3 regions of the Synechococcus sp. R55.2 genome follow, and region 2 is predicted to be linked to each of the others. Evidence: predicted binding sites of a transcription regulator. Region 2 holds the regulator's gene; each other region holds the start of a gene.
The links. Region 2 encodes NtcA, which controls nitrogen genes in cyanobacteria. Its sites were predicted from a motif close to GTANCNNNNGNTAC; they were not measured.
Positions count from the first base shown of each region.

Region 1: the regulator NtcA is predicted to act here: its motif matches at 1,085-1,098, upstream of glnA (type I glutamate--ammonia ligase).
Region 3: the regulator NtcA is predicted to act here: its motif matches at 1,490-1,503, upstream of NW838_RS14720 (P-II family nitrogen regulator).

Region 1 covers NZ_JANSIH010000340.1:32,992-36,269, reverse strand. Annotated here, with positions in the region: gene trxB (thioredoxin-disulfide reductase) at 1-752, opposite strand, end outside; gene NW838_RS11030 (hypothetical protein) at 873-1,052, opposite strand; gene glnA (type I glutamate--ammonia ligase) at 1,239-2,663, shown strand; gene NW838_RS11020 (hypothetical protein) at 2,695-2,886, opposite strand; gene NW838_RS11015 (DUF4278 domain-containing protein) at 2,904-3,278, opposite strand, start outside.
Region 2 covers NZ_JANSIH010000099.1:173-3,450, reverse strand. Annotated here, with positions in the region: gene NW838_RS03600 (M61 family metallopeptidase) at 1-911, opposite strand, end outside; gene ntcA (global nitrogen regulator NtcA) at 1,213-1,887, shown strand; gene eno (phosphopyruvate hydratase) at 2,126-3,278, shown strand, end outside.
Region 3 covers NZ_JANSIH010000436.1:21,490-24,767, reverse strand. Annotated here, with positions in the region: gene NW838_RS14725 (ammonium transporter) at 1-937, opposite strand, end outside; gene NW838_RS14720 (P-II family nitrogen regulator) at 1,092-1,430, opposite strand; gene NW838_RS14715 (IctB family putative bicarbonate transporter) at 1,581-2,996, opposite strand.

The sequences.
Region 1 (3,278 bases), on a different contig from region 2:
GGCTTGTGGCCAATGGCATAAAATAGGCCACCCACTGACATCTCGCGTATTTCGCCGGTTTGGTTGTTCCGCACTTTCACCCCGGTCAGGCGCAGGCCGTCGCCCATCACTTCCACCGCCTCGGTGTTCCAGTGCACAGTGATCTTGGGGTTGTTGAGAACACGATCCTGCATGGCCTTGCTGGCCCGCATTTTGTCACTCCGCACCAGCATATGCACATGGGATCCAAACTTGGTCAGGTAGGTGGCTTCCTCACAAGCAGTATCGCCGCCGCCAATGACCACCAGTTCCACCCCTCTGAACATAGGCATAGCCCCATCGCAGATCGCACAGGCCGACATGCCCCGGTTCCAATAGGTCTCCTCTCCGGGCAGGTGTAGGCGCTTGGCTGTGGCCCCGGTGGCGATGATCAGGCTGTGGGTGCGCAATTCCCGCTCGTCAGAACGGACGACAAAGGGCCGCTGGCTTAAATCGACGAAGGTGACATCTTCAGTGTAGAGTTCCGCCCCCCACCGCTGCGCTTGGGCTCGCATGTTCTTCATCAGTTGGGGGCCGGTGATGCCTTCGGGAAAGCCCGGAAAGTTTTCCACCTCGGTGGTGGTCATCAGTTGCCCGCCAGGGATCCCGCCCGCCTGGAACCCCTCGAACACGACCGGCTTCAGGTTGGCACGCCCAGCGTAAATGGCTGCTGTAAACCCGGCAGGGCCGGAGCCGATGATCACCACATTCTCAACCCGACTTTGCTCTGTCATCCGATGTCTCTCCTTCTGCAACAGGACTAAAAGTCAAACTCATAACGACTACGCTTTAGCTTAACACCCTTTGGCAAACCGGGCGAGCTGGGGGCCTGCTGATCCTAATTTTCGCTCGCCTCAGGCAACCGGGGCAGGGTTTTGCCCGCCCCATCCGGTTATTTCTGCCCAGAGGTTGGCAGGGTGGCGGCCATTGCTCAAGTTCTGGATCCCCAACACCCCATCTGGATTGACCAAAACCAACAGGGAAAGGGGAGCGACTCCGATGAGCGAAAAAGCGGTGTCCGAGATAGCCAGCAAGTGGGTCAGAAGGCCAGGCTCGAAGCAATTTTGTATCAGAAACTACAAAATGCCCGTGTTGGCCTTTCTAGGATGAGTGAGCGTTTTTGGCCTGTCTGGGTCGAAGCGTGGGGATCACCTGCTGGGATCCCATTTATTCAGCCACAGTTCCCCCAGTCTTAACCGCAACCCAATCAGGAGAGAGTAATGGCATCCACGCCCCAAGAAGTGCTTCAGATGATCCAGGACAACAACGTCCAGATAGTGGATCTCAAGTTTGTGGATATCTTTGGCACCTGGCAGCATGTTTCCTTCCACACCTCGATGATTAAAGAAGAAACCTTCACCGAGGGGCTCCCCTTTGACGGATCCAGCATCCGGGGCTGGAAAGCGATCAACGAGTCTGACATGTACATGGTGCCGGATCCCAAGACGGCTTGGATTGATCCCTTTCTGGAGGTGCCCACCCTCAGCATAACTTGCAGCATTGTTGAGCCGCGCACCGGCCAGCCTTATAGCCGTTGTCCCCGCAGCCTTGCCGCCCGTGCCGTTGCCTATCTGCAATCGACGGGCATTGCCGATACCGCCTACTTCGGGCCGGAGGCAGAGTTTTTCATCTTTGAGGATGTTCGTTTCGACCAAACCCAAAACTCGGCCTACTACTTCGTGGATTCCATCGAAGGTCGCTGGAACTCGGGCCGCGAGGAGAAAGGCGGCAACCTGGGCTACAAGCCTCGCTACAAAGAGGGCTATTTCCCGGCCCCGCCCACCGATGCCCATCAAAACATCCGCACCGAGATGCTGCTGACCATGGGCAAGTTGGGGGTGCCCATCGAGAAGCATCACCACGAGGTGGCTACCGGCGGGCAAGGGGAGCTGGGCTATCGCTTCGCCGATCTGATCACGGCTGCCGACTACATGATGGTTTACAAATACGTGATCCGGAATGTGGCCCGCAAGCACGGCAAAACCGTCACCTTCATGCCCAAGCCCCTGTTTAACGACAACGGCACCGGCATGCACACCCACCAGTCCCTCTGGAAGGATGGCCAGCCTTTGTTCTATAGCGAAGGCACCTATGCCAACCTGAGCGAGACGGCTCTCTACTACATCGGTGGCCTGCTCAAGCATGCCCCGGCAATCCTGGCCTTCACCAACCCCACCACCAACTCCTACAAGCGCTTGGTGCCCGGTTTTGAGGCGCCGGTGAACCTGGCTTACTCCCAGGGCAACCGTTCCGCCGCCATTCGCATTCCCGTGACCGGCAACAATCCCAAAGCCAAGCGTCTGGAGTTCCGCTGCCCGGATGCCACCTGCAATCCCTACATCGCCTTCTCGGCCATGTTGATGGCAGGTCTGGACGGGATCAAGAATAAGATCCACCCCGGCGAGCCTCTGGACAAAGATATCTACGATCTGGAGCCGGAAGAGCTGGCCAAGATCCCTTCCACACCCGGATCCCTGCTGGATGCTCTGGAAAGCTTGCAGAAGGATCATGCCTTCTTGCTGGAGGGAGGCGTCTTCACCGAAGATCTGATCCAGACCTACATCGAGTACAAGATCGACAACGAGATCAACCCCATTAACCTGCGGCCCCACCCCTACGAGTTCGCCCTCTATTTCGACGCCTAGACGGTGTGGCTGATTCTGCAGCGGGATCCCATCAGGGATCCCGTTTTTTCTGAGCAAACGGCACTCCCAAACTGTGGATCCCTTGAGCAACTTGGCTGCTTTTGGTCAACAGCACCTCGTGCCAACGTTGAAGCATCCCGCGCTGCCCATCGACCCAACAAAACTCGCCGCAAAAAGGGATCCCCAGCAGGGATCCCTTCTCTTTGAGCTCAGGCCAGAGCATCAACAGTTACAGACAGATTAGCTCATGCTAACACGGCTACGGTCGTAGTTGAGCCGGAAGGTGGGATGCACTTTTCCTTGGATGCGGTTCCAGAAGTTGCGCACGTTGACATGCAGGCCAATCTGCTCTGTACCGCGGATCAGCATGGATTGCTGACGAATCCGAATCAAACGTTGATGGCTCATCATCAAGCGGCGAGACAGGTCGTCCAAGAGGTGAGAACGGCCAGCAGCAGCCACCGGGGCAGATGCCTCTGCCGTCTGAACGGGTTGAGCCGATCCTTCGACCGCCTTGGGATGATAAGCCACACCTCGATAGAGCAGGTCAAGGTTGGTGGGCAAAACCACCGGCTTGGTCAGATGGCGGAACCGCCAGTCCAGCCCCCGGTAACG
Region 2 (3,278 bases):
TCCAATGCCAGCGGACGCAGACGCTTGACATTCCAGGCATGAAACAACTCGTGGGCCAGCAAAGACAAAAAGCGCCGATAGGACTCCGGCTGATGCAGCTCCAGCCCAGAGTAAAGAAGGGTGGTGCTGTACTTGTGCTCAAGGCCACCAAATCCTCCCGGCGACAAATGCACAATGAACCAGTAGCGGTCGTAGGGTAGCCCACCGAAAAACGCGGCTGTGGTTTTGACAATCGCCTTAGCATCAGCGACAGCCCGCTCCACATCCAGAGTGCCCGACCCCCAAACCACAAGGTAATGCGGGATCCCTTCCACCTCAAACGATTGCACTCGATGTGGACCCACCTCCACCGGGCTATCCACCAGCTCGTCATAGTCCTCTGCCACAAAAGACTGGCCGGAAGCGGGATCCCCAGAAGAGGAGATCAAAGGCCGCAAACTGGTGGCGATGTGCCAATCCGGCTTGGGGGGGATCACCGTCAAAGTGTAGGGTTCCCGCTCGCGACCGGGCACGTAGAGGAAGAGCGCTGCCCCGTTGAAATAGGCGTGGGTCAAATCCAGATGGTTCGTGCGCACCGTCAGCTCATAGGCATAGACCCGATAGCACACCTTCACAGCAGAAGAACCCGGCGGATCGATTTGCCAGGTATTCTTATCCACCTTCCGCCAGGCCAAAGGGATCCCTTGCTCAGTTGCCGCCTGAAACTCCTGCACATGACGGGCATACTCCCGCACCAAGTAGGATCCCGGCGTCCACACCGGCAGTCGCAGCCGCAAAGGCACCTCTGGATCCACCTCTTGGATCTGCAGCTCCACCTCCAGGAGGTGATTGGCCGGATCCGGCATCCGCACCGTGAAATGCTGGCGGCTCAGCCGAGAAGGTTCAGCAACAACAGCCTCCGGGCTCCCCATAGATAGATAGAATGTTCCAACCCACTCCACTCTCTACCGCCAAGGGCCGATGCAACCCCCAGCGACAATGGCTCTTATCCTAACCCCTGCTTTCGGTTGGGGATCCCTTTCTGGGGCAAAAACGAGACTCAAAAATGTAGCACGTGCTACAAAGATGCCTGGGCAGAACCTTCTACTTTAGGGTAAATCTTGGTATCATCATCGATTCTGAAGTCAAGGGGTTGCAACCTAGCCTAATGCTTCTAGATTGATCTTAATAGGTTGATCTTAGGTATAAACTGACCTTAAAAGGTTGATGAGTATGGCGGTGGCCGTAGCGGAAAAATCTCTGATCACAGCCTTCAAGCAATTGGGAGGCCCTCACCATCCTCCGGTTATCGAAACGTTTGAGCGCGGGAAGACCATTTTTTTTCCAGGGGATCCGGCGGAGCGGGTTTACTTTTTGGTGAAGGGAGCCGTTAAGCTCTCGCGGGTCTACGAAATGGGGGAGGAAATCACCGTCGCCCTCCTACGCGAAAACAGCATCTTCGGCGTGCTCTCCTTTATCACAGGACAGCGCTCTGATCGCTTTTATCACTCGGTGGCTTTTACGCCTACTGAGTTGCTCTCTCTGCCGATCGAGCAGGTGGAAAAATCCTTGCAGGAGAACGCCGAACTGGCCATGTTGCTGGTTAAAAGCCTGTCGTCCCGCATTTTGCAAACGGAGATGATGATCGAGACACTGGCTCATCGCGACATGGGATCCCGTCTGGTCAGCTTTTTGTTGATCCTCTGTCGCGATTTCGGAGTGCCTGGCCCAGATGGGGTCACCATCGATCTCAAGCTGTCTCACCAGGCCATTGCCGAGGCCATTGGCTCAACCCGCGTCACCATCACCCGCCTGTTGGGAGAGCTGCGCAAGAAGAAGTACATCTCCATTCACAAGAAGAAGATCACCGTACACGACCCGATGCGGCTGAGCCATCGCTTTGCCTAGAAGGAAGAGGAGAACACCTCCTGAGCAGCACCCTGCCTAGGCAAACCCCGCTCGATGGTTGGTTGAAGCTCTGGCCGGCCTATGTTCAATCTACTGCTGCAGCCTTGAAGAATCTCTGTGCCCGAAGGACAGACTTAAAGTTTTCTGGAAGCTGACCGGATCGCGGGCAAAAACCTACTAGTCTATGGGGGGATCTGGCTTTGGCCAGAGCTATCTAGCCAATTGCTGAGGTGTAACTGTGGAAACAGCCATCGAGTGGATTACCGCCCATGAGATCCTCGACTCGCGAGGGCGTCCCACCTTAGAGGCCCTGGTGGGTCTAGCCAATGGGGCAACGGGCTTGGCGCAGGTTCCCAGCGGTGCTTCGACCGGCACCTTCGAGGCCCACGAGCTGCGGGACGGGGATCCCAAACGCTACGGCGGTAAGGGCGTGCTGAGGGCGGTGGAAAACATCCTTGGCCCCATCCAGTCGGAGCTGCAGGGAGAAGATGCCCTCAACCAAGCCCGTATTGACCAGTTGCTGATCGACCTGGACGGCACCCCCAACAAGTCCCGCCTGGGGGCCAACGCTATTTTGGCAGTTTCTCTGGCGACAGCCAAAGCGGCTGCGGAAGCAGTGGGCTTGCCTCTTTACAAATACCTGGGGGGGCCCTTTGCCAACCTGCTGCCGGTGCCGCTGATGAACGTGCTCAACGGCGGCGCCCACGCCGACAACAACGTCGATATTCAAGAATTTATGCTTGTGCCCATTGGAGCGGCCAGCTTTCGCGAGGCGCTGCGCTACGGGGCTGAGGTGTTTGCGGTACTAAAACAAGTGCTGCAGCAGAAGGGGCTGTCCACCGGTGTGGGGGATGAAGGGGGGTTTGCTCCTGATCTCGACTCCAATGCGGCGGCTTTGGATCTGCTGATGACGGCTATTGAACAGGCAGGCTACAAACCGGGAGCAGATATCGCCTTGGCCTTGGATGTGGCCGCCAACGAGCTGCTGCAGGATGGGCAATATCACTTTGAGGGCAAAGCCCACAGCACGGCTGATATGGTGGCTTACTACCAGCAACTGCTGGCCAACTATCCCATCCTTTCCATTGAAGATGGGCTAGCGGAAGAAGACTGGGCCGGTTGGCAAGCCATGACCGCTCAACTGGGATCCCGGGTACAGCTGGTGGGAGATGACCTGTTTGTAACCAACCTGACCCGCCTGCAAAAGGGTATCGACAGCGCCGCCGCCAACGCCATTTTGATCAAGCCCAACCAAATCGGCACCCTGACGGAGACCGTCTCGGCCATCCAATTGGCAGTTCAAGCCGGCTTTCGCACCATCATCAGCCACCGCTCTGGCGAGACGGAAGACACCACCATTGCCGACTTGGCGGTGGCCACCCGTGCCGGGC
Region 3 (3,278 bases), on a different contig from region 2:
GCTTGCCAAAATGAACCCAAGAGGTGAACATCGCCCCAATTGCTCCAGCCGAAGCTGCCAGCAGCGTATTCATGGCAATCCAGCCAATATCGACAGAGGCTGCAGTGGTGGAACCGGCATTAAACCCGATCCAGCCCAAGGCGAGGATAAACACCCCCAACATCCCCAGCGGCAGGTTGTGGCCGGGAATAGCCCGCGGTTCTCCATTAGGGCCGTACTTGCCAATGCGAGGGCCAAGCGCGATCGCACCTGCCAAGGCCGCAGCGCCCCCTACCAAATGCACCACCCCCGACCCGGCGTAGTCGATGTAGCCCAGATTTTCCAGCCAGCCGGCTGTGCCGCCGTTGTAGTCGCCGAACAGCCCGTTCCAGGCCCAACCCCCAGAGATGGGGTAGATTAGCCCAGAAATAACGATGGAGTAGATCAAGTAGGCCAAGAACTTGGTGCGCTCTGCCATCGCTCCGGAAACAATGGTGGCGGCGGTAGCGGCAAACACCATCTGGAAGACAAAGAAAGTAAAGGGCCAGCCATCTGCCTCGTAAGCCTGCTGCCAGCCAAAAGCAAACCAGTCAGTGCCGAAGAAGCCAGCACTTTTGCCGAACATGAGGCCAAACCCGATGAACCAGAAGGCGCAACAGCCCATGCAGAAGTCCATCAAGTTCTTCATCATGATGTTGGCGGCATTCTTGGCGCGGGTAAAGCCCGTCTCCACCATGGCGAACCCTGCCTGCATGAAGAACACCAAGGCCGCCGACACGATCGTCCAAACAACGTCAGCGTGTTTCTGAACTTCCTCGGCCTCTTGAGCAAAGGCAGTTCCCTGGCCGAATAGAAAAACCAGCGCAGCCATTAGAGCGGCAGTCAGACTCCACTTGGCCGGTCGCCAAAGCCACTGGGGCACCTGGCTCTTGAGCTTTTGGATCATTGTCGTACTCATGCTTTTCGACTCACCTAAAGTGACAGTACTTCTCGCAACACATTACCCGAAAAGTAGGGCAAGAACACCTCATCAGATATACAGCAAAAGAGACATGAAGCAAACTCACACGAGGCTCAGGCCGGGCAACCCAAACCCTGAACGTGATCCCTTCTCATAGGGCATCTTGGTTGAGCTCGCCAGTTCGGATGCGGATGGTTTTTTCGACGGGGCTGATGAAAATCTTGCCATCCCCGATTTCGCCGGTGCGAGCCGCTGCAATCAGCTTCTCCACCACCGTATCCACCAGGTCATCTTCAACCACGATCTCCACTTTCAGCTTTTGTAGGAACTCTACCGTGTACTCGGATCCCCGATAACGCTCGGTTTGTCCCTTTTGGCGACCAAAGCCCCGCACTTCACTTACAGTCATGCCGACAATTCCGGCATTGACCAAAGCAATTTTGACCTCATCCAACTTGAATGGCCGGATTACGGCCTCGATTTTTTTCATTTGCCTCCTGCACCCCGGACAATTCCGCTAATTTCTAACACTACTGACACCTGCAAATTGTAAAAACAGATACATTTTTATCTCCTACTGAAGATGCTTACCACTCTGGATTTGCTCCCGTCAAGACCGGAAGGCCAAGCTTAAGCTACCTTAACGGGAGGAAGTCCCCACTGGCGTCTCACCAGCATCTGTAAGCGGCTGAGGGCTGAGAGAGGCCAAGCTGGCTGTAATAAGCGCTACCGCAAGCCACCACAGCATTTGTACCTGGGGACGATACCAGATGGTATCCACCAAGCCGTGGGCCATCATGCCGGTGCAAGCGGCCAAGCCTGCTGCCACCCATAGACCCTGCGGATCCCGCAAGTTGAGCAAAGTTTTCCAGCATCTCCAGCCGTGATCCCAGAGCACCAAGAGGAACCAGGCGAAAGTTAAGGAGCCGATGAAGCCAGTCTCCACGGTGAGCTGCAGAGGCACCGAATAGGCTCCGAGGGCGCTGAAGTTGCCTCGTTGGTAAAGGGGGTAGACGCGGTTAAAGGCGACATTGCCGGGGCCGATCCCCAAGATGGGAAAGTCGCGGATCATGTCCAAGACCGCCGCCCAGACGTTGATCCGAAAGTTGTTGCTGGTGTCTAGCCGCCCCCAAAAAAGGCTCTGCACCCGCAGCCGCAGAGGGCGTACCGTCAGGATTCCGAGCAACAAAGCGGCCCCCCCTCCACTCAACAGAACCGGCAAGGCCCAACGCCGCCAACGAGCCGGCAAATCGATAGAGTGCCACTGCGCCAACAACACGGCCATCAGGGTCAGCATAGCCAGCCCCCCAATCCAGGCACCGCGACTGTAGGTGAGCAACAGGCAAATCAGGTTCACCGCCGTCGTAAACCCGGCCAGGAGTTTCGCTCCCCAACTGGGCCAAATCCAAGTGGCGGCCAGCCCCAGGGGAATGACCGGGATCAAGTAGCCCCCGTACAGATTTGGGTTGCGCAGATAGCTGTACACCCGCGTCAGACCTGCCAAGCCCGACTCCGGATCCACCCAGGTGGCCAGTTCTGCTGCCCCATAAAAGTATTGCCGCAGGCCGTAGACCCCCATCACCAAGCTGACCAAAAGCAGGGATCCCACAATCCCATCTCGGAATTGGGGTTTGCGCAGCAGACGATGCAACAACAGATAACCAGCCAGGTAGAGAGTCAACTTCAGCCAGCCATCCCGCGCTGCGTAGGGAACCGGAGAGAGAATCGTCGCCAAGGTGGCAATTCCCCAGAAAAGGACCAGGGGCAGATGCAGCGGCAGCCCAATCGGCGTTTCCACCAAAGTGCCCAGGCCCACCAGAGCGGCCATAGCCAGCAAAATCAGGCCCAGGATGCCGGTGGAGCTTTGCGCAGAGAAAACCCAGTAAAGCAGTACCAGCCCCAGGCCGATGCGGTCGGAAGTCTGCACCAATACGCTGCTTTTCCCCCAACTCTGCAGGGATCCCAATAGACGACCCAAAAGGCTTCCCTGCCACCAAGCCTTGATGGGAAAATCGCGCAGCAGAAAACCGTGCCACCGTTGCGTTGCTCGTTCCATAACCCTCCGGAGCCTGTTGGGCACAAGTTCATACGCCCCAAGTCACCTTCCGATTGCGTCGGTGGGACGAAGTTCTAGCTTATATCCCCAGAGGCAAAGAGACAACGAAGAAGAGCGCAACTTCTTATCGCGCCAGCCGGACAAAGTACCCCTCAACAAAAACAAAGAACCGGCTGACTCACAAGACTCTACAAGAAAAGGCATCGAAGAGTTATCAAAGTTGGGTTTTCAATCTTAAGAACAAGTCTCTGTAAAAAGCAAAGAAGAACAGCAGGAAAAACT